Regions from separate parts of the Streptosporangium sp. NPDC002524 genome, predicted to be linked through region 3. Evidence: riboswitches for the same ligand, from Rfam matches in the RefSeq annotation. Region 3 holds a riboswitch; each other region holds the start of a gene.
What was found. Region 3 has a riboswitch for cyclic di-AMP ahead of ABT053_RS08110 (hypothetical protein). Riboswitches for the same ligand answer to the same signal wherever they lie in the genome.

Region 1 (5,459 bases), on a different contig from region 3:
GGGCACGGGCAGCGCGGTGAAGATCGACAGCCGTCCCGAGCGGGCGGCGGCGCGCAGCCTGAGCCCGGCCGCAGCGCCGAGGGCGGTCCTCAGCCTGCCGACCTTCGCCCGCGCCCGCAGCAGGGGCGTTCCCAGCCTGCCGGTGAGCAGTTCCAGGAGCCTGATGGTGGCGAGACCGTCGTCGACGATCACGATCCGGCCGGGGAGCGCGGTGAGCCAGCGGAACTGGACCTTGCCGGAGAAGGCGTCGCCCACCACCCAGGTCTCGCCCCGGCGCGGCCGGGGCATGTCCGGCCTGGCCGCGGTGAGCTCCAGCCCGCTGGGCAGGGTGAGACGGCCCAGCTCGCGCCCCGTCACGGCGAGCGGGCGCAGCTTCGCCCTGGGCACGAGATGGCTGCGGGCACCGAGCAGCCCGGCATGGTGGGCCTCCACCGCGCAGAGCATCTGCAGCGGTGACTCCACCCAGGCAACGGCCGAACCCTGATCCCGCGCGTGGTCTCGGCCGTCCTCCACGCCGGGCGATGACCCGTTCACGACTGCCACAACCTAACCCGGTGTCCTTAAGCGCCCGGGAACTGCGGGTGAACAGCCGACCACGCGCACCTGTTGATGATCATTCGGGCTTTACCTCCGCACGCGGCGGGGCCTGAGGGAAAGCGTGTTCCTTTACGTGACACCTTTACCTTCAGGAGGTCGTAGGGCCCTGCCGGGCGCATCTCTTTACCTTCCGGGCGAAGAGGCCCTTGCGCCCCCCTTCGCCAGCGGCCTGAGCTGCGAAAACCCCCTGAACACGGGCTTGGAGCGACCGGATCCGGCACGCCGGCTCCGCCCCTCCCATGGGAGAACCCCTACCATCCGAATACTTTTTACTATCGAAAACATGTTCGACATCTGACCGGGTGTGCCGCTTTTGGCCAGGACCTCACTCGCGCGTCATAGCACCCTCCGGCCGGCGGCTCGCGGGCGGGTCGGGAAAACCCGGATCGCCGCGCAGGCAGGGGATCCCGGCACCGGCGGGCCGTCTCCCCGCCCGCCGGGAAGAGCCGCGACGAGGGCCGCCCGACCCCACCCCTCCGGCCGGACGGCACCGTGCAACACCTCCCCCGTTCACACGTATTCCCAAGTCAGGGCAATATGTCCTACTTGTAATCGTCTGTCCCCCTGACGTACCTTCGTCCTGTTCATGGCAATTGCCTAGGTCTATCCAGGTCTGTGCATTGCCGTCACATTGCCCGACCGTGTTCCACCCGGCGGAGAACCTTCCGCCACCGGTGAGCACGGCCGCCGAATCCGCGAGGTCTGCGGAACCGGGGAACCACGTTCCTGGGGTGAATCAGCGCACTGTGCGCCGTAGGGCACTTCCCAGCCCGAACCCGTCAGCTAACCCGGTAGGCGGAATGGAAGCGAAGCAAGGAGTCGAACCCCCGTATGACCCATCGCCTCATCTCCACTCCCCGCGCGGCATGCGCCATCATGGGCGCGTGCGTCGCCCTGGCGACCGGCACCACCGGCACCGCGCTGGCCGACGGCCACGGCGTCGTGAACGCTCCGCCCGTCGACACCCAGGCACAGGCCGCCAAGACCGCGAAGACCCCCCTCCAGATCGTGGCCGAGAGGCTCCCCAAGGTCTCCGCCGCGAAGGTCCTGGACATCGCCTCCAAGCAGATCGGCGTCCGCGAGAACGCCCAGGGCGGCGGCACCAAGTTCCACTCCTGGTACATGTCGAGCCCCCGCGCCAAGGAGACCCTCGCCCGCGACGGCGGCCGTACCGTGTACGACTACGCCAACGCCCCCTGGTGCGCGATGTTCGTCTCCTGGGTCGGCGAGATGGCCGGCATCCGCCCCACGATGGGCTGGGACGCCTACACCGTGGCCCACGCCAGGTGGTTCAAGAACAACGGGCACTGGGGCACCATCCCCACCCCCGGCGCCGTCGTCTACTTCGACTGGGCCGGTGGCAAGACCATCGACGGCATCGACCACGTCGGCTTCGTGAAGAAGGACAACGGGGACGGCACGATCACCACGATCGAGGGCAACACCGGCAACGGCGACGTCGAGCAGCGCGTCCGGCCCGTCTCCGAGGTCGTCGGCTACGGCTACCCCGTCTACTCCAACTAGACCCTCGCACGCGAGGAGCCACGTCCCGGAAACGGCCACCCCGTCTCCTGCGACTAACCCCGCCCCCGCGAGGGCACCGCGCACGCGAGAAGTCATGTCCCGAAAACGGCTACCCCGTCCCATCCGGCCGACGACGGATCCTCTCCCGGCCCCCGCCGTCTAACGGCGGCCCCGCCGGTGAACGTCGACCCGGTCCACACACTCCCGGGGCGGTGCTCGATCGAGCACCGCCCCGGGAGCGTTTCACGTCCGTCCCCTCCGCCTTGACACCCCTTGACAGCCCTTCGCCGAGGGTGTGCCCCCCGGCCCCGAGCGACGGCCCCGCCCCGCGCGGACACGAAATGCCCCGACTGTATGTCCGTGAGATGGGAGCGCTCCCAATCACCCTGATGAGACGTTTGTGCTGGTTTCGCGCTGATAGTCCTGCCTAAAACGGCCGGATGTAACGGTTGAGTTTCGGCATATTGACGTCCTGGTTGCCCATCGTCCACTCTTCGTGGGAGCGCTCCCAAAGCACATTGAGGAACGACCTCGTCACGAGGACCGCGTTTGTCGGGGACTGGTCCGCGATGTCGCCTCCCAATGATTCGGGCGACCACCTGAGAGGGGTCCGGAATGTTGAACAACAAGCGGCACGGCAAGCTCGCCGCCGTCGCGGTCATGGCGGCCACCGCCCTGGCCATCACGTCGTGCAGCTCCAGCGAGCCAGCCGCGCCCGCCGCGAACGGCGGCTCCGCCGCGGCAGCCGAGCCGGTGACCATCACCGTGCACACCTTCGGCGGCGGCGAGAACTTCGGCTACGACAAGGCCGTGGAGACGTGGAACGCGGCGCACCCGAACATCCAGGTCAAGTACCAGAACCTGACCGACCGGTTCGAGGACGTCTACCTCCCGCAGCTGCTCCAGCGCCTGCAGGCCAACAGCGGCGCGGCCGACATCATCGCCCTGGACGAGGGCGCGATGGGCCTCATGAAGGCCCGCCCGCAGTTCTTCACCGACCTGGCCGAGTACGGGCTGGACAGCCGCAAAGCCGACTTCCCCGCGGCGAAGTGGGAGAACGGCGTCAACGCCGACAACAAGCTCTTCGCCCTGGGCACCGACATCGGCGGCATGACCATGTGCTACCGCAAGGACCTGTTCGAGAAGGCGGGCCTGCCCACCGAGCGCGAGGAGGTCGGCAAGCTCTGGCCGGACTGGAACGCCTTCAAGGCGATCGGCGAGAAGTTCAAGGCCGCCAACCCCGGCAAGACCGACCCCAAGTTCATCGACGGCCCCAACACGCTCTACAACGTGATCCTGTCGCAGGAGGCGCCGAAGAACGGCAACGTCAACTACTTCGACAAGAACAACCAGCTCATCATCGAGACCAACCCGGCCGTCAAGACCTCCTTCGACACGGTGAAGAGCTTCAGCGAGGCGGGCCTGACCGCCAAGCTCGCCTCGTTCACCCCGCCGTGGAACGCCGCGATCAAGAAGGGCGCCTTCGCGACCATGGGCTGCCCGGCCTGGATGCTCGGCGTGGTCTCCGGCGCGGCCGGTGACGACAACAAGGGCAAGTGGGACGTCGCGTCCGTGCCCGGCGGCGCGGGCAACTGGGGCGGCTCCTACCTGGCCATCCCCAAGCAGAGCAAGCACCCCAAGGAGGCCGCCGAGGTCCTGAACTACCTCACCGGCAAGGAGGGCCACGTCATGGCCTTCCAGGAGGCCGCGGCCTTCCCGAGCTCCCTCACCGCGCAGCAGGACCCGGCGGTCGCCGACCTGAAGAACCCGTTCTTCAACGACGCGCCGACCGGCCAGATCTTCGGCGCCTCGGTCAAGGACCTGCTGCCCGTCTTCCTCGGCGAGAAGCACGCCCAGGTCAAGTCCTCGGTGGAGAAGGTGCTCGAGGGCATGGACCAGGGCTCGGTCCCCTACGACCAGGCCTGGACCAAGTTCCTCGAGGCCGGCGTCAAGGCAGCGGGCTGATCCCCGTACCGACCCGCATCGGCCCGGCTGCGGTGATCCCGCGGCCGGGCCGGTCGCCTGCCCCCGCTGAAAGGTTCCGCCGATGACACTGCACGTCGACTCCCCGGCCGCCCCTCCACGACCTGGCCCCGGCCGGTCGCCGGGGCGCCGCAGACCGGAGCGGGGCGGTGGATGGGCCCGGTTCGACCTCCGGGCGACCCCCTACTTCCTCGTCTCCCCGTACTTCCTGCTCTTCGCCGTCTTCGGCATCTTCCCGCTCGGCTACACCCTCTGGGTCTCGCTGCACGAGTGGGAGCTCGCCGGGGACAAGACCCTCGTCGGCCTCGACAACTACGTCGAGCTGATCACCGACGAGGCCTTCTGGAACGCGGTGATCAACACCCTCGGCATGTTCGTCATGTCGACGGTCCCGCAGCTCGTGCTCGCCCTGCTGCTGGCCAACGCGCTCAACAAGCGCATCCGGGGACGGCTCTTCTTCCGCCTCGGCGTGCTGCTGCCGCTGATCACCTCCGTGGTCGCCGTCGCGGTGGTCTTCACCCAGCTCTACGGGCGCGACTACGGCATGATCAACTGGTTCCTGAGCCTCTTCGGGGTCGACGCGATCAACTGGCAGAACGAGAAGTGGTCCTCGTGGATCGCGATCTCCACGATGATCGACTGGCGCTGGACCGGCTACAACGCGATCATCCTGCTCGCCGCCATGCAGACCATCCCCAAGGATCTCTACGAGGCCGCCTCCATCGACGGCGCCTCGCCCAGGCGGCAGTTCTGGCAGATCACCATCCCGATGCTGCGCCCGACGATCGTCTTCGTCGTGTTCATCTCCACCATCGGCGGCCTGACGCTGTTCACCGAGCCGGTCATGTTCGACGGCAACCCGACGATGAGCGGCGGCTCCACCGGCCAGTACCAGACCGTGGCGATGTTCATCGTCAAGGAGGCGTTCCGCGACTTCGACTTCGGCTACGCGGCGGCCGCCTCGTGGCTGCTGTTCGCGCTGATCCTCATCGGGACGCTCGTCAACTACTCCTTCACCCGCCGTATCGGGGGTTCCAAGTGACGGTCACCCAGCTCCGGCGACCTCCCGCGCAGCACTCCCGGCGCCCCTCGGGCCCGCAGGCCGCGCGGAACCACATCTGGGACGCCGGCCCCATGACGAAGGTCGTGCTGGCCTTCGCCCTCGTGCTGTCGGCGTTCCCCATCTACTACATGTTCATCATGGCCACCCGGACCAACGAGGAGGCCATCGACGTACCGCCGCCGCTGCTCCCCGGCGGCCACCTCGGCGAGAACATCGCGCGGCTGCTGTCCACCGAGGACGCCTACTTCATGACGGGCCTGATCAACTCGGCCATCGTCTCGGTCACCGTGAC
Region 2 (5,459 bases), on a different contig from region 3:
CGCACCCGTCCCCCTCCGGCCCCCGGGCGGAACACCTCGGTGTCGACGCCGGGCGCGAGCCGCACCAGCTTGTCCGCGGCTATCACCCGGGCCAGCCGCCGCCGGGTGTACTCCCCCAGATAGGTGACCACGTCGGCGTCCGCCCCGATCCTGGCGAGCACCCGGCGGCCGGCCGGGATCCCGGCCCAGCCCGCCTCGTGGCCGTGGGTGACCATGACGACGCGACGGGCCCCGGCCTCGCGCATCCGGGGCGCGAGCAGCCCGAGCGGCGCCGCAGCCCCGAAGACCACGGTGTCGCACCCGAACTCGGCGACCAGCCCGGCGGCCCGGCGCGCGACGGCGGGCGTGGGCAGCATCAGCGAGGTCGGGTGCCGCACGACGGGGTACGGCTGGCGCAGGTCGAAGGCCGCGCTCCCGGCCCATCGGGGGGCGTAGACGACGACCGAGCCGGGCGGACGGCGGGCGATGAGGCCGTACACGAACGACTGGATCCCCCCGGCGCGGGGCGGGAAGTCGTTCGTGACGACCAGCGTGCGGCTCACGGTTCGGGGAGGCCGTTCAGCCCGGCCCAGGAGCGCGCCAGGGCGATGCGCTGCGGGGTCGTGGGATGCGATGCATAAAGTACATATTCGACCAGATCTGGCGACAAATCAGAAATGTTGGTAGCCGCCAGCCGTTTCTGCATGGCGACGAACGTCGCCGGGTCCCTGGTCAGGTCCAGCGCGTGCACGTCCGCGCGGGCCTCGATCTGCCTGCTCACCAAATTCTGGGCGGGTCCCGACAGGACCGTGGCCAGGCTGAGCAGCCCCATGACCAGGCCCACCGCCCTCGGGTCGCCGAGCGAGGCGACCCCCGTCCTACGCCGTACGACCCCCGCCGAGGTCACCGCGTAGAGCAGGCACGCCCCGAACGCCGCGCCCAGGCCGCCGACGAGCGTGCCCGAGAGCACGTCGCCCGCCTTGGCGTGGCCCAGCTCGTGCGCGACCACCAGCTCCACCTCGTCCGCGGGCGCGCGGAGCAGCGTGTCGTAGACCACGATCCTGCGGGTCGCGCCGAATCCGGAGACGTACGCGTTGAGCGCGGTGGTCCGCCGGGAGGCGTCGGCGACGAGCACGTTCTCGACCGGCACGCCGTCCCTGGTGGCCATGGCGAGCAGGTCGTCGCGGAGCCGCCCGGCCTCCAGCGGCCTGAAGTCGTTGAAGACCGGCTCGATGAGCACCGGGTAGGCGAAGGAGGCGGCCACGGTCAGGACGAACGCCCCGCCCGCCGCGGGGATCCACCAGCGCCGGTAGCGCCGCGCCAGGGCGATCACCGCCAGCACCATGATCGCGGTCAGCGCGGTGCCGATGCCGGTGCTCTTGGCCCGGTCGGCCGCCCAGGCGGGCCAGGCCTGGGTGGACAGCCCGAACTCGCGCAGGTAGCTCTCCGACCACATCCCCAGGGGCCAGCGCAGGATCGCCACGGCCACCGACAGCGCCAGCACGCCGAGGAGCGCCCGCAGCCACCACGGCCCCGGCAGCCGGTCGGCGAGCCGCGCGCCCAGCGGGGTGGCGACCAGCACCCCCGCCACGAGCAGCGTCAGTCCGAGCGACAGGTAGCCGGGAAGGCTGACCAGCGCGTCGAACCTCTCGGACCTGGCGATCTGCTCGGCGGTGAAGTCGCGGGCCGGATCGGGAACGACGGCCGGAGCCCCCTCGGGCAGCGCCCTCCAGGGCGTGGTGAACGCCACGACCGCCAGCGTGACCACCCCCAGCACGGCCAGCGCCCACCCCGCCGACCGCACGCCCGAGGGCGTGTCCGTCGTGCTCAGCGTCACGTGAGTTCCTTCCTGAGGTAGTCGCGCCAGGCTCCGGTGAACTCGGCCGCCGGCAGCCCGAGCGTGCTCCCGACATCGCTACCGTAGAGCCTCACCAGGGCCTTCTCCCCGAAGCGCTCCGCGACGAACCGGCAGGCGAGCCACGCCTCCTCGTACGCCTGCGCGAGCCTCGGCGCGCCGGGGGCGAAGTCGGCCGGGCCGGGGAGCCGGGCGGGCAGGACGCCCGCGCGCACCTCGGCGGCCAGTTCGGCGGCGGCCGTGCGCACCGCGATCCCGGCGTCGCGGTAGCCCGCGTAGTCGGCGAAGCCCTCCGACAGCCACATCGGCACCCGGCCGCCGCGGGTCGCGCCGGTGGCCACGTGGGCGAGCTCGTGGGTGATCACCACGTCCCTGCCGGTCCCGGTGAGCCTGGCGTATCCCGACGGCAGGACGATCACCCGGTCCGCGGTCGCCATCGCGGCCAGGCCGCGGGTGCTCCCGGCCCCGGCGAGCGCCGCGGCCTCGGCGTCGGTGGCGGGGAAGAGGATCACCGCGGGGACCGGCCCCCAGATCGCCGCGATCGTCGCGCGGGCCCGGTCGGCCCGCGCCGCCAGATCCCGCAGGACGGCGGCGGGGACGCGGTGGCCGACCACGAGGGAGTGCTCGCCCCTGACGGTGACCGCGGCGCCCGGCCACAGGTCGCGGAGGTCGCGGGGGTCGCGGGGGTCACGGAGGTGGCGGGGGTCGCGCGGAGGTGTCCTGGCGTCGTACGGCGTCCTGGGCGGGAGGGGTGCGGCTCCGGCCAGGAGGGGTCCCGTCCCGGCGAACGGACCGGCGCTCATCAGCGCCAGCATCCCGGCGAGCACGGCGCGGCGCCCTTTCGGGACGGACATACGAGCCGATGGTACTCGACCGGCATGGAGCGGCCCCGGCCCTCCTGGTGGAGGGCCGGGGCCGCTTTCCCGTGCTCGGGCCGGTGCTCCGGCTCACGCGCGGGTCCCGGGATCCGGGCGGGGTCAGGCCCCTGGCCTCCCGGGATCCGGGTGGGGTCTAGGCCCCCGGCCGTACCGCTCCGGCGAAGGAGGACCTGTAGTGGCCCGCCAGCCTCACGATACGGACCGTCTTGCCGCTGCTCGGCGAGTGGACCATCCTGCCCTTGCCGACATACATGCCGACGTGGCCCTTCCCGCTGAAGAACAGCAGGTCACCGGGGTGCAACTTGCTCCACGAGACCTTCTTCCTGATCGATCTGTACTGGCTGTGCGTGATCCTGGGGAGGGACACGCCCGCCTTCTTCCAGGCGTATCGGACGAGCCCCGAGCAGTCGAACGCTCCGGGACCGGAGGCTCCCCACCGGTACGGATCGCCGATCTGCTTCTTGGCCGCCGAGACCGCCTTTCCGGCCCGGATCTTCTGCAGCGCCGCCCTGCTCTTCCCGGCCTTGCCCTTGGCCTTGGCTTTGGACGCGGTCTGGGGGGCGGTCTTCGTGGTGCTCTCGGCCTTCTCGGAGACTCCGGCCGCGCTGTTGACCAGGATCTCCGAGGGGCCGTCCACCGTCGCCTGCGCCGCCATGGGCCCCAGGGTGACCGCTCCGGCTGAGGCGGTCAGGGTGAGGGCGATACCGCCGAGGGAAAGGCGGAAAAGGCGCGACAGACGGGGGTTGTACGGGGTGGTAGACAGGATTTCTCCTTGGGACTTCCACTGATGCCTACCGGGTTAGCTGACGGGTTCGGGCTTGGAAGATGCCCTACGGCACAAATGCGCCGATTCACCCCTGGCCACGCTGTGCTGGGCCTTTTGGGTCCCCGGTTCCATGCCTCCTGGCTGCATGGATTCGGCGGGCCGCCGTGACGAGCCCTGCCCCCGGGTGGGGGCACGGCGGCCGGTTGGATTTCTATAAGGGACACCGGCCCGAAGACCGACATTCGCCGCGACGGCGTGGCTTGCACGTCGCGACGCCAGAAGTTACCCCGTTCTCCAACTTTCGGCAAAGCATTCGCCAAATCGGGTGACCGGATAGTCCTCTTGATCTTCCTGTTACCCCTGCTTAATGGCTATTTATGCTATCGAGATATGACTCTCGTCACACATTCGGACATCACTCCGTCAAATAGCCATTTCTGTAATATTCATCACATCTCGCTGATTGAGGTTTGAGCCTCGCGGATGGACCGTTCCCGGCCGATCCGGCCAGGCACTCTCATCGCCTGACGCACGTGCGGGCGCCGTAGATCGACTGCCGGAACTCCGCCTCGACGATCCCGAATCCGGCGGCGTCAAGCATCGGTCCGGGCATCGGTTCGGGCAGCCACCCGAAGGTGCTGTACTCGGTGCGCAGATGCTCGGCGTAGTCGTCGCGCGGGTAGCCCAGCGCCGGGTCGTCCGCCGCACCGCCGAGCCGACGACCGAGCAGGCGACCGAACACGGCGTCGGCGTACGCGAGCTCGTCGGGCGTCCATGGTTTGATCATGTCCCGACGCTGAGATCACCGCCGCGCCCGGCACATCCGGTTTCCCCCGGCGCTCCCTACGACGCGAGGCGGGGCATCATCCAATGCAAGGGGACAGGCCCGGGACGGCCCTGGGAAGCGCTAGGGGACCCCGCTCAGGGGCGGACGGCTCCGACGATGCGGCGGCCGTAGGAGGACAGCGGGACGACCTTGACGACGTCGCCGGTCTGCGGGGCGTGCACGATCCGGCCGTCGCCCGCGTACATGCTGACGTGACCGAGGCCCTCGCTGAAGATGAGGTCGCCCGGCTGGAGCTCGCTCAGCGACACCTTGCGGCTCGCGCCCCAGCTCCACTGCTCCCAGGTCGTACGGGGAAGGCTGACTCCCCCGCTGCGCCAGGCGCCCTGGACCAGGCCGGAGCAGTCCCAGCCGCCGGGGCCCGTGCCGCCGTACTGGTAGGGCTTGCCGATCTGGGCGAAGGCGAACTGCAGGGCGGCGCGGGCGTTGCCCGAGGCGGAGCCGCTGTACTGGATCCCGGGGCTCTCGGGGTTGCCCGTCCTGAAGGCGTTGAGCTCGCGCAGGATCTTCGTCTGGGCCTTGACCATCTTGTCGGCCTTGGCCTTCTCCTTGGCCAGGTCGTCGCGCGTCTCGTCGGCCTCGGCGAGCGCCGTCTTGGCCTCGTCCCGGCTGGTCCGCAGCGCCTTGGTGGCCTCGTCGAAGGCGCTCAGGGACTGGGCCCGGGAGGTGGACATCTGGTCGGCGGCGGCCAGGCCGCTCAGCAGGGCGCCGGGGTCGGTCTGGTAGATCATGCCTTCCCAGCCGTTGACCACGCCGACCTGGTAGGTGCTGACGGCCATCGTGACGAGCTCCTTGCGCAGCCCGGCGACCTGGTCGTTCTGGCGGGTCAGGTCCTCGTTGAGCGTGCGGTACTTCTTCCTGGCCCGCTTCCACTTCTCCGAGGCCTGGTTGTACTTCTCGACGACCTGGTCGGCCTGCTCGTTGAGCTTCTCCAGCTTCTTCTTGGCCTGGGCGAGTGTCGGCTTCGGCTCGGCGAACGCTCCGCTCACCGGCAACATCAGCAACGCGAGCGCGAGCCCGGCCGCCACCGGCATCCGAATCAGTCCAACCGGCAAACCCGCCACGGCCACGTCAACGCCTCCCGACTGCACCAGACCTGCGGCGAATAGTACAGAAGAAGTAATGATTGACTCACCT
Region 3 (5,459 bases):
TCGCCCCGGCGAGGGTCTCGGCGATCCAGCCCGCGGCGAAGGCGTCCCCGGCGCCCACCGGGTCGAGCTCGACGACCCGGTAGGGCTCCGCGTGCCGTACGGCGCCGTCGGAGAGCTCGATCGCGCCGAGGGCGCCGCGCTTGATGAGGACGTGGCGCGGGCCGAGGGCCGACAGGGCCCCGGCCAGGGTGAGCGGGTCGTCGCCCTCGACGATCAGCCGGGCCTCGGGCTCGGTCGCGAACAGGACGTCCACGGAGGCCACGACCTCCCGCAGCGCGGCGGACGCCTCGGCGGGCGTCCACAGGGCGCGACGGTAGTTGATGTCCATCGACACGATCGCGCCCGCGTCGCGGGCCTCGGCGATCGCGGCCCGCACCGCCTCGGCCGCGGAGGCCGACAGCGCGAGCGTGATGCCCGTGACGTGCAGCACGCGCGCCGAGCGGATCAGCGAGACGTCCAGGTCGGAGGGGCGCAGCCGGGATCCGGCGCTCGCCGAGCGGTAGTAGCGCACGTCGACCATCTCGGCCGTGCGCCTGCTCTTGATCATCAGGCCGGTGGGCGCCCCGGGGTCGACCCGCATCCCGCGCACGTCGACGCCCTCACCGGCCAGTGTCGAACGCAGCAGCTCGCCGAACTCGTCGGCGCCCACCCTGCCGATCCAGGCCGCGCGCCCGCCGAGGCGGGTGACGCCGATGGCCACGTTCGACTCCGCGCCGCCCACGCCGAGCCCGAAGTCGCGGGCGTGCCTGAGCGGGCCGGTGCGCCGCGCGCTGAACAGCGCCATGCTCTCACCGAGCGTTACCAGATCAGTCATGGAAAACGGGTCCTTAGGGAGTCGGCGGGTGGATTTCGTCGATCATCGGGTCGACCCGAGCTTTCTGGAGATGCGCAGGGCCGCCTCGGCCACCAGGGGGCCCAGGTCTCGCACCCGCGCGGCGGTGATCCGGGAGGTGAGGCCCGAGATGGAGATCGCCGAGGTGGCGACGTCGTTGTGGTTGAAGATCGGCGCCGCGACGCAGCGCACCTCGGGCTCGTTCTCCCGGTCGTCGACCGAGTAGCCCCGCTGCCGGATCCGGCCCAGCTCGGCGCGCAGGCGCGCGCCGTCGGTGATGGTGTACCGGGTGACGTGCGGCATCCCGGCGGCCACGATCTCCTCGACGGCCTCCTCCGGCTGCCAGGCGAGGATCGCCTTGCCCACGGCGGTGCGGTAGACGGGGTTGCGGCTGCCGATGCGCGAGGCCATGCGCACGTTGGTCTCGTTCTCGACCTTGTCGATGTAGACCACGTCGGGCGGGTCGTAGACCACGAGGTGGACGGTCTCCCTGACCTCCGCCATCAGGCGGTGCGACTCCTCGGCGGCGACCGTCCGCAGGTCGAGGGTGGACAGGTAGGCCTGCCCGAGGTGCAGGGCGCCGCTGCCCAGCCGGTACGCGCCGCTCCTGCGGTCGCGCTCCAGGAGCCTGGCCTCGATGAGCGGGGCGGTCAGCCGGAGCACCGTGCTCTTGGACAGGCCGAGCGCCTCGGCGAGCCGGGTGAGCGACAGGCCGTGGCCCGCGCCCGCGTGGTCGCGCACGTGCGCGAGGACGGCGAGGGCGCGTCGGAGCGAGGCCGACTGGTTGCGTTCGGGAGCGGGCTCACTCATCGAGGCTTCCCATTGTGATCCGGCAATCGAATACCTGGTCAAGGTAGGCGAGTCCGCCGCCCTGTGGCCACTTTGCAGCACAACGTTCTGCACTGCACAACAAACCGGTGGCCCGCCCCCGGTAACGGGGAGGCTTCCGGGGACCCGTCGTCGGCGGGTGAAGGTCCTGGCGGGGGGGAGTGGCGGGCGCGATCTCGCAGGCCTCTCGCCGGGTGCGCGCCCCGGTGCGGAGCGGCGGCCGGGCGGCCGGGTGGGGCGGTGGAGGACGGACACCCACCCGGTTCCGTTCTCCGCGATACCGATAATTTTTGCCTGGACCAGGGCAGAACTGTCCCTTGGGGCGGTTGACAGGCCAAAATTGGTCCGTGGTCAGGATCGGATCGGTAGAGATGAGCGATTGCGAGAGTGAGCGACTTCCGCCAGTTCTGGGCCAGCTGTTCGCCGACGGAGCCGACGGGGCCGGGGGAGCCGACGGGGGCGAGGACGGCGACGGGGCCGGGAAGGGCGCGGGCAGGAGGCTCTCGGTGGAGCTGCCGCCGGGGGACGTGGTGTGGCCCGACCCCGGTTACGCTCAGCTCGCCGTCCGTCGCCGTCCGGCGTTCTGGCTCAGCGAGGTGGCGGTCTCCGGCGAGTACTGGGCCCGGTTGAGGGCCCAGCACGAGCGGTCGGGCCTGTGGCCGGTGCTGCTGGAGGACTCCGTCCAGCCCTGGTCGGCCGGTCAGATCGCCCCGGACACGGCCGGTCAGATCGACAACTACCACGCCGCCGCGTTCATGGCCGAGGTGTGGTCCGACTGGATCGCCAAGGCTAACCTCGACCAGCTGGAGCTCCTCGACCCCTTTGGCCCCGAGTGTCCCGGCCCGGCCCCCTCGGGCAGGCTCGCCGCCGATCCCGGCGTGGTCGCCGACTGGTACGCCGGTCTGGTGGCCGAGCGCAGGACCCCGCTCGGGCTCGTCGCGGTCGAGCGCGGGGCCGACGCCCTCGCCGTCATGGGCTGGCAGGGCGCCCTGAACCACAACGAGTGGATGGTCCCGCTCGCGGCCGTCGTACGGAGCTGGGAGGACAGGTTCGGGGTGCGGGTGGTCGGGATGGGCTTCAACACCCTCGACCTCAGCGTCGCCGCGCCCCCGACGACCTCGGAGCACGCCCTGCACGTCGCCGCGGAGCACTGGACGTTCTGCCCCGACAGCATCATCCAGGGGGCGGGGAACCTCATCGGCTACGCCGAGCAGATCAAGGGCAGGAACGCCTGGTCGTTCTGGTGGGACTGAGCGGGGCGGGGGGCCGGCGGGCCGCAGCCGGCTCGCGAGGCCTTCGGGCGAGGTTCCCGGAACGGGACCGGCCGGGCGAGGTCGAGCCGCGGGCGTGGATTTCTCCGTACGGACCTCCGGGTGGGGATTCCCCTGTACGGACCCCCGGGCGTGAGGGCCGGGACGGAGTCCGGAAACAGGGCCTGAGACGGGGTTCCGGGGGCTGTTCCCGAAATGGGAGAGACATCCGTGCTGGTAGGACGGGTGTTGGCCTGGCGTGGCGATCGATGAGGCTTCCTTGAAGGTACTAGGTAGATCTTCTGGGGTTTTCATGGTGTTTGCTTTGCTTTGTCCGGTTTTGGTAGGTAGTGTCCACAGTTATCGGTAGGCGACCTGCCCTTCACAAGAGGGAGCGGCCGGCCGACGTCGAATCCCGAGAGCCCGTACGGGCTCCGGAGCCGGGGAACCACTTTTCCGGGGTGAATCCGCCGCGACAGCGCGGCGGTAGGGCAACTCCACCGCCCGAACCCGTCAGCTAACCCGGTAGACGAGATGGAGAGGAGATCCCCTCATGGATCACCGCGTCACCACGTCGGTGTACCCCGTGTTCGTGCCGGCCACCTGACTTTTCCGCCCCCCGACATCCCCCGTCCCCCCGACCCTCTCGCCGCCCCGATCGCGGCGTCCTCCAGATCGTGCTCCGCGTAGCGATTGCCTGAGATTCCGGCTACGCCCCCTTTTCCGACGAGCGCGTCCCCGCCAGTGCACCCCCTTCGGTGTGTCGCACACGGCTGCCCCGTTCCCTCGCGAAAGAGCCTTTTCTCCATGCGCCCCATCTTTGGTATGCACAAGAACGGCCTGAGCAAGTCCACCTGGCAGAACGACAATCCTCGCGGCAAGCGTCTCGCGGCCGCCGCCCTGATCGGTGCGAGCGTCCTCGCCTCCGCCGGTGTCGCCCTGGCGCTGCCCGCCACTCCCTGCTTCGCCGCCACCGCCGACCCCGAGGTCGGCGTGGCGAAGGCCAGTGCCGAGACCGTCCTCCTCCAGGGCGCGACCACGGCCTCCTACTTCTGGGACGACTCCTCCGGCCGGGCCGGTGACACCGGGCTGCCCGCCAGCGGCAGGCCGATGCAGAAGGGCATGATCGCCAGCCCGAGCTGGCCCCTGCTCACCGAGGGCTACATCATCTACAAGGGCAAGAAGGCCAAGTTCTTCGTCGGCGACCGCGGTCCGGGCTCCCCCTCGAACCAGGGCATCATGATCGACATCGACGCCAAGACCTTCGCCGACCTGACCGGTGGAACGTTCAACGCCGGCACGCTCGGCGTGGACGGCAACGGCGGCATGGGCCACATCGACATCAAGTACGTGGTCACCAAGTGGGGTGGCGGTACGGGGATCAAGAACCACCCCGTCGCGTTCTCCACCGGTGCCTGGAGCCGCAGGGACACCAGCCCGGCCAAGCCCCCGACGGTCGTCTTCGCCAAGGCCCAGGAACTGGGGATCGGCGTGCAGACCCAGCTGGCGAGCGCCGCGGCCCGGCCGTGGGCCGGCAAGCCCAAGGTCATGGTCGAGCCCGCCTCCTGGCACGCGCAGGCCGACGCGGCCGCCGCCGGCGCCCGAGCCGCCGCGATCGGCGCCGGAAAGAGCTGAGCCGGGAAGGGCTGAGCCGGGGCCTCCCCGCTCCCGGCCTCCCTCCTACGGGGACCAGGCCCACCAGGCTCTCGCCTGAACGGAACCCCCTGGCCGGAACCCCCTGGCCGGAGCTTCCCCGGCTCCCGGCCTTCCTTCCGCGGAGACCCGGCCCACCGGGCTCCCGTCCGGCGGGGCCCCCGGCCGAGGTTCTCCCCCCGGAGCCCACCCCGCCGGTGACCCGCTTTCCCCCGAATGGCATTCTGTCCCGCGGAACCAGCAAGGACGGTAGGAGCGCCATGACTCTGCGGGCCCCGGCGAACGGCATCGAGATCGCCTACGAAACCTTCGGCTCTCCGGGAGGCCGCCCCCTCCTGCTGATCACGGGCCTCGGCTGCCAGATGATCCAGTGGGACGAGAGGTTCTGCGCGCTGCTCGCGGACCGCGGGTACCACGTGGTGCGTTTCGACAACCGCGACAGCGGCGAGAGCACCCACCTGAACGAGGCGGGGACGCCCGCCCTGGACGGGAGCGGGGAGGTCCCCTACCTGCTGGACGACATGGCCGACGACTCCGCCGGGCTGCTCGACGCGCTCGGCTGGGACACGGCCCACGTGATCGGCCTCTCGATGGGCGGGATGATCGCGCAGTCACTCGCGATCCGCCATCCGCGCCGGGTGCGCAGCCTCACCTCGATCATGTCCACCCCGAGCCCGCGGGCCGCCCTGCTGACCGATCCGGACGTGCTCATGCCGGCCTTCACGCCCGACCGCGAGAGCGCGATCCGGCGGGCCCTCGACAACTGCGCGGCCGTCGGCTCGCCCGGCTACCCGTTCGACCGGGAGTGGAACGCCGAGATCGCCGGGCTGGGCTACGACCGGTCGTACGACCCGGCGGGCACGGCGAGGCAGGTGGCCGCGATCATGGCCTCCGGC
Region 4 (5,459 bases), on a different contig from region 3:
ATCTTGTGAACCCAGCTGTGCGGGTCGGGACGGGATCCGTACTGGATGCCCACGAGTTCCTCGCGGATCTTCGAGGTGACGGGGCCCTGGGTGCCGTCGCCGATCGTCCAGGCGCGGTCGGCGCCCTTGACCGAGCCGACCGGGGTGACCACCGCGGCGGTGCCGCAGGCGAAGACCTCGCTGAGCTCGCCCGTCTCGCAGCCCCGCTGCCACTCCTCGACCGACAGGCGCCCCTCCTCGGCGCGCAGGCCGAGGTCGGCGGCGAAGGAGAGGATCGAGTCGCGGGTGATGCCGGGCAGGAGCGTTCCGGTGAGCGCCGGGGTGAGCAGGCGGTCGCCGTAGACGAAGAACAGGTTCATCCCGCCCATCTCCTCGACGTAGCGGTGCTCGCTCGCGTCGAGCCAGACCACCTGGTCACAGCCCTGCTCGACGGCCTGGCGCTGGGCCACGAAGGCCGCCGCGTAGTTGCCGCCGCACTTGGCGAAGCCGGTGCCGCCGGGGGCCGCGCGGGTGTACTCGGTGGAGAGCCAGACCGTGACGGCCTTGCCCCCGCCGAAGTAGGCCGCCGCCGGAGAGGCGATGACCATGTACTTGTAGGTCCTGGACGGGTAGTTGACGCCGAGCGCCGGCTGCGTCGCGATCATGAAGGGGCGCAGGTAGAGGCTGTGTCCCGGCGTGGTCGGGACCCACTCGCGGTCGGTCTGGACGAGCAGCTCCAGCGACTCGACGAACGTCTCCTCGGGCAGCTCGGGCATCGCCATCCGCGCCGCCGAGGTGTTGAAGCGCGCGGCGTTGGCCTCCGGCCGGAAGGTCACGATCGTGCCGTTCTCCTGCCGGTAGGCCTTGAGCCCCTCGAAGAGCTCCTGCGCGTAGTGGAAGACCGACGTCGCGGGGTCGAGGCTGAGCGGGCCGTACGGCACGAGCTTGGCGTCGTGCCAGCCCTGCCCCTCGGTGTAGTCGATCGAGATCATGTGGTCGGTGAAGACCTGCCCGAACCCGGGGCTCGCCAGTACCTGCTCGCGCTCTGCCGCGGTGCGAGCGTGGTCGGAGAGCTGCACGTCGAAGCTGAGCTTCTGAGCGGTGGTCATCGCACGGATCCTTCTCTTGGTGTCTGGCTTACCCTTGGGTCCATTCTGCGTCGGACCGGGTAACGGGAAACTACTCCATCCATGCCGAAAACCGGCAGTGCTGGAGAAACAAAAACGCACCTGGCGGCTCGGATGAGCCGCCAGGCGCGTCGGGGTCGAGGAGGGCGGCTTCCTCAGCCGGCTACTCGGGCGGTGATGTCGTCGCCGATCTCCTGGGTGGTCCGGCCGGCCCGGCCGGACAGCCGCTCGACCAGGTCGTCGGCGACGGCCCGCTCGACCCTGGCGGCCTCGTCGGCCAGGCCCAGGTGGTCGAGGAGCATGGCGACCGACAGGATCGTGGCGGTCGGGTCGGCCTTGCCCTGGCCCGCGATGTCGGGGGCGCTGCCGTGGACCGGCTCGAACATGCTCGGCGCGGTGCGGTCGGGGTTGACGTTGCCACTGGCCGCGAGGCCGATGCCGCCGGCGATCGCCGCGCCGATGTCGGTGAGGATGTCGCCGAAGAGGTTGTCGGTGACGATCACGTCGAAGCGCTCGGGCTGGCTGACGAAGAACATCGAGGCCGCGTCGACGTGGCAGTAGTCGGTCTGGACATCGGGAAACTCCAGGCCGACCCGGTCGAAGGTGCGGGCCCAGAGGTCACCGGCGTAGGTGAGCACGTTGGTCTTGTGGACCAGCGTCAGCTTCCTGCGCGGGCGGCCCTGCGCCTTGGCGAAGGCGTAGCGCACGACGCGCTCGACGCCGTAGGCGGTGTTCAGCGACTCCTGGGTGGCGATCTCGTGCGGCGTGTCCCGGCGCATCACGCCGCCCGCCCCGGCGTACGGGCCCTCGGTGCCCTCGCGGACGACGATCATGTCGATGTCCTCGGGGCGGGCCTTGCCCAGCGGCGTCTCGACGCCGGGGAAGAGCTTGACCGGGCGGAGGTTCACGTAGTGGTCGAGCCGGAAGCGGAGCTTGAGCAGCAGGTCGCGCTCCAGGATGCCCGGGGGCACGCTGGGGTCGCCGACCGCGCCGAGCAGGATCGCGTCGTATCCGCGCAGCTCTTCGAGGACCGTGTCGGGCAGGGTCTCGCCGGTCTCGTGGTAGCGCTTGGCGCCGAGGTCGTAGGTGGTGGTCTCCACCTTCGTGCCGACCGCTTCGAGGACCTTCAGCCCCTCGGTGACGACCTCGACTCCGATTCCGTCCCCGGGGATGACCGCCAGGCGAATGTTACGCGAATCCATGCAGGCACCTTACCGGTCCGTCTCGGTGATCGAACAGCGGTCTCACCCTCCGGACACATGCACCTTCAGACCCCCTGATCGTTTTGTCCATTTTTGCTTCCTATTGACCGTTTCGGGAGGTTTGGCTATGGTCCTCCCATTCACATCAATGCCTAATCCGTACGGGCCATCCCCTTACCGGGCCCGCACGGAGCCGGGGAACCACTCTTTACGGGATCTACCTGGCCTCGGGAACCCCGCTCCTCCCCCGGAGCGCCGTTCCCGGCCGTCGTCAGGTGGATTCCTTGGGGCGAATCAGCGCGTTCTCGCGCCGTAGGGCGGCCTCCACGCCCGAGCCCGACAGCTCACCCGGCCGGCCTTATGGAAGGAATTCATGCTGTCCGGCACAGTTCTCCCCCGCGTCCTGTCCATCTCCGCCTCCCTGATCGTCGCGGGCGCCGCGGTGTGCGCGGCCTCACCCGCCGCCCTGGCCGCCTCCCCGCCCCCCGCCCCCGGGCCCGCCGCGCTCAACACCCCCGCGCTGAAAGAGGCCCTCAAGGCGGTGGCCGTCAAGCCCGCTTGGCAGAAAGCCGTGAAGTGGGCCCTGTCCAAGCAGGGAACGCCCTACGTCTGGGGCGGCACCGGCCACGGCGGCTTCGACTGCTCCGGCCTGGTGCTCCGCGCCTACGGCGCCGCCGGGATCAAGCTCCCCCGCGTCACCAACGACCAGTACGCCGCCTTCTCCAAGAAGATCGCCTGGAAGGATCTCAAGCCCGGCGACCTGGTCTTCTTCAGCGGCCTCGGCCACGTCGGCATGATCACGAAGCCCGGCTACATGGTTCACGCCCCGCAGACCGGCGACGTGGTCAAGGAGGAGAAGCTCGACTCCTGGCGCCGCGACTCCTTCGCGGGCGCGGTGCGTCCCGACCCGCAGGGCGTTCAGCTGGCCAAGCGGGTCAAGCTCGCGACGGAAACCGTGGCCGGCGGATGAGACACGCCGGCGGATCACCGCCGGGAGGCTCCGAAGATCCCGGCGGCGAGAACGGGCTCAGCGGGTGGGGACACCACCGTTGTCCCTGCGGTCCAGAGCGGTCTGGAGCGCGTCGGTGGCCTCGTCCTCGGTCTCGTCGGGACGGTTCCAGGGATACATGTCGTACATGGCGAATCTCGTCTCGGTCGCATGCCAGCAAGGAAGGTGGTCGAGACTCCGGTCGGGACTCCGACCAGGCCTGATGTCGCGGGTCCGGATCACGGACCGCCGACGACGGGGGCTTGGAGCCGGCACGCGCCACGACACCGCGGCGAGTCGCCGGCCTGCCCCTGTCAGGCCTCGCCGCGGCAGGTAGGAATTACGAGAACCTGGCGCATATCACTCCAGGTTACCCGGCGGCGGAAACACCGTCTCGTCCGGCGTACACACTTCTCACATGCTGAGACGAGAGGTGGCCGCCGTCCCGGTCTCCGGGACGGCGGCCACCTGGGCTTTTCCGGCTAGTCGGCCAGGTCGACCGAGCGGCCGCTGTCGGCGCCGATCTCCGAGCCGATCTGGTCGATCACCTCGGCCGGGATGGCGGTGTCGACGGTGAGCGCGATGAGCGCCTTGCCGCCCTTGACGTCACGGGCCACCTGCATCGAGGCGATGTTGATCGAGTGGTCGCCGAGGATGCGGCCGACCACGCCGACGATGCCGGGCCGGTCGGTGTAGGTGAAGAACGACAGGTGGTCGGTCGGCTCGATCTCCATCTGGTAGCCGTTGACCTCGACGATCTTCGTGATCTGCCTCGGCCCCGCCAGGGTGCCGGAGACCGAGATCGCGCGGCCGTCGGCGAGGACGCCGCGGACCGTCACGACGTTGCGCCAGTCGGGGCTCTCGGAGCTGGTGATCAGCTCGACCGTCACGCCGCGGTCCTTGGCGAGCAGCGGGGCGTTGACGTAGGTGACCGAGTCCTCGACCACGTCGGTGAAGACGCCCTTGAGGGCGGCCAGCTCCAGCACGCGGACGTCGTGGGAGGCGATCTCGCCGCGCACCTCGACGTCGAGCTTGGTGGCGACCTCGCCCGCGAGGGCGGTGAACACCCGGCCGAGCTTCTCGGCCAGCGGCAGGCCCGGCTTGACGTCCTCGGCGACGGCACCGCCCTGGACGTTGACCGCGTCCGGCACGAACTCCCCGGCGAGCGCGAGCTTCACGCTGCGCGCGACCTGGGTGCCGGCCTTCTCCTGGGCCTCGTGGGTGGAGGCGCCCAGGTGCGGGGTGACGACGACCTGGTCGAGCTCGAAGAGCGGGCTGTCGGTGACCGGCTCCTTCGGGAACACGTCGATGCCGGCGCCGGCGACGCGGCCCTCCTTGATCGCGGAGTAGAGGGCGTTCTCGTCGATGATGCCGCCGCGGGCGACGTTGATGAGGCGGACGTTCGGCTTGACCGCGTGGAGCTCCCTGTCGCCGATGAGACCGATGGTCTCCTTGGACTTGGGCAGGTGCACGGTGATGAAGTCGGCCTCGGCCAGGGCCTCCTCCAGCGAGACCAGCCGGACGCCCATCTGCGCGGCGCGGGCCGGCTGCAGGTAGGGGTCGTAGGCGATCAGCTCGACGCCGAACGGCTGGAGGCGTTGCGCGACCAGCTGGCCGATCTTGCCGAGGCCGAGGATCGCGACGACCTTCTCGTCGAGCTCCACACCGGTGTACTTCGAGCGCTTCCACTCGCCGCCCTTGAGCGCGGAGTGCGCCTGGGCGACGTTGCGGGCGGAGGCGAGGATGAGGGCGACGGTGTGCTCGGCGGCGCTGGTGATGTTGGAGGTCGGCGCGTTGACGACCATGACACCGGCCTTGGTGGCGGCCTCCACGTCGACGTTGTCCAGGCCGACGCCCGCGCGGGCGACAACGCGGAGCCGGGGAGCGTTGGCGATCGCCTCGGCGTCGACCTGCGTGGCGCTGCGCACGATGAGCGCGTCCACGTCGGCGAGGGCGGGCAGGAACTGGGCACGGTCGGCGCCGTCGGTGTGGCGGACTTCGAAGTCCGCGCCCAGAACCGCGAGACCGGCCTCGGAAAGTTCCTCAGCGACCAGTACGACGGGCTTGTTCACAGGCTGGATCCTTACTAGACGGTGAGGGGTGCACGGACCTCACGTAGTCTATCGGCGCTTGTGAACGCGTTCACGAGTGTCCCGCGATCCG

Region 1: another riboswitch for cyclic di-AMP. It lies ahead of ABT053_RS00780 (CHAP domain-containing protein); the one in region 3 lies ahead of ABT053_RS08110 (hypothetical protein).
Region 2: another riboswitch for cyclic di-AMP. It lies ahead of ABT053_RS21230 (C40 family peptidase); the one in region 3 lies ahead of ABT053_RS08110 (hypothetical protein).
Region 4: another riboswitch for cyclic di-AMP. It lies ahead of ABT053_RS14450 (C40 family peptidase); the one in region 3 lies ahead of ABT053_RS08110 (hypothetical protein).

The regions. Positions count from the first base shown of each region.
Region 1 covers NZ_JBEOWK010000001.1:196,774-202,232, forward strand. Annotated here, with positions in the region: gene ABT053_RS00775 (hypothetical protein) at 1-462, opposite strand, end outside; cyclic di-AMP (ydaO/yuaA leader) riboswitch at 1,273-1,410, shown strand; gene ABT053_RS00780 (CHAP domain-containing protein) at 1,429-2,121, shown strand; gene ABT053_RS00785 (ABC transporter substrate-binding protein) at 2,737-4,086, shown strand; gene ABT053_RS00790 (carbohydrate ABC transporter permease) at 4,169-5,146, shown strand; gene ABT053_RS00795 (carbohydrate ABC transporter permease) at 5,239-5,459, shown strand, end outside.
Region 2 covers NZ_JBEOWK010000011.1:293,789-299,247, reverse strand. Annotated here, with positions in the region: gene ABT053_RS21245 (glycosyltransferase family 4 protein) at 1-542, opposite strand, end outside; gene ABT053_RS21240 (M48 family metallopeptidase) at 539-1,816, opposite strand; gene ABT053_RS21235 (hypothetical protein) at 1,813-2,688, opposite strand; gene ABT053_RS21230 (C40 family peptidase) at 2,846-3,367, opposite strand; cyclic di-AMP (ydaO/yuaA leader) riboswitch at 3,486-3,645, opposite strand; gene ABT053_RS21225 (hypothetical protein) at 3,996-4,265, opposite strand; gene ABT053_RS21220 (C40 family peptidase) at 4,400-5,356, opposite strand.
Region 3 covers NZ_JBEOWK010000004.1:227,645-233,103, forward strand. Annotated here, with positions in the region: gene ABT053_RS08095 (sugar kinase) at 1-814, opposite strand, end outside; gene ABT053_RS08100 (IclR family transcriptional regulator) at 857-1,642, opposite strand; gene ABT053_RS08105 (DUF4253 domain-containing protein) at 2,032-2,913, shown strand; cyclic di-AMP (ydaO/yuaA leader) riboswitch at 3,307-3,457, shown strand; gene ABT053_RS08110 (hypothetical protein) at 3,736-4,545, shown strand; gene ABT053_RS08115 (alpha/beta fold hydrolase) at 4,824-5,459, shown strand, end outside.
Region 4 covers NZ_JBEOWK010000007.1:216,249-221,707, reverse strand. Annotated here, with positions in the region: gene ABT053_RS14460 (branched-chain amino acid aminotransferase) at 1-1,088, opposite strand, end outside; gene ABT053_RS14455 (3-isopropylmalate dehydrogenase) at 1,262-2,308, opposite strand; cyclic di-AMP (ydaO/yuaA leader) riboswitch at 2,448-2,681, shown strand; gene ABT053_RS14450 (C40 family peptidase) at 2,682-3,278, shown strand; gene serA (phosphoglycerate dehydrogenase) at 3,779-5,368, opposite strand.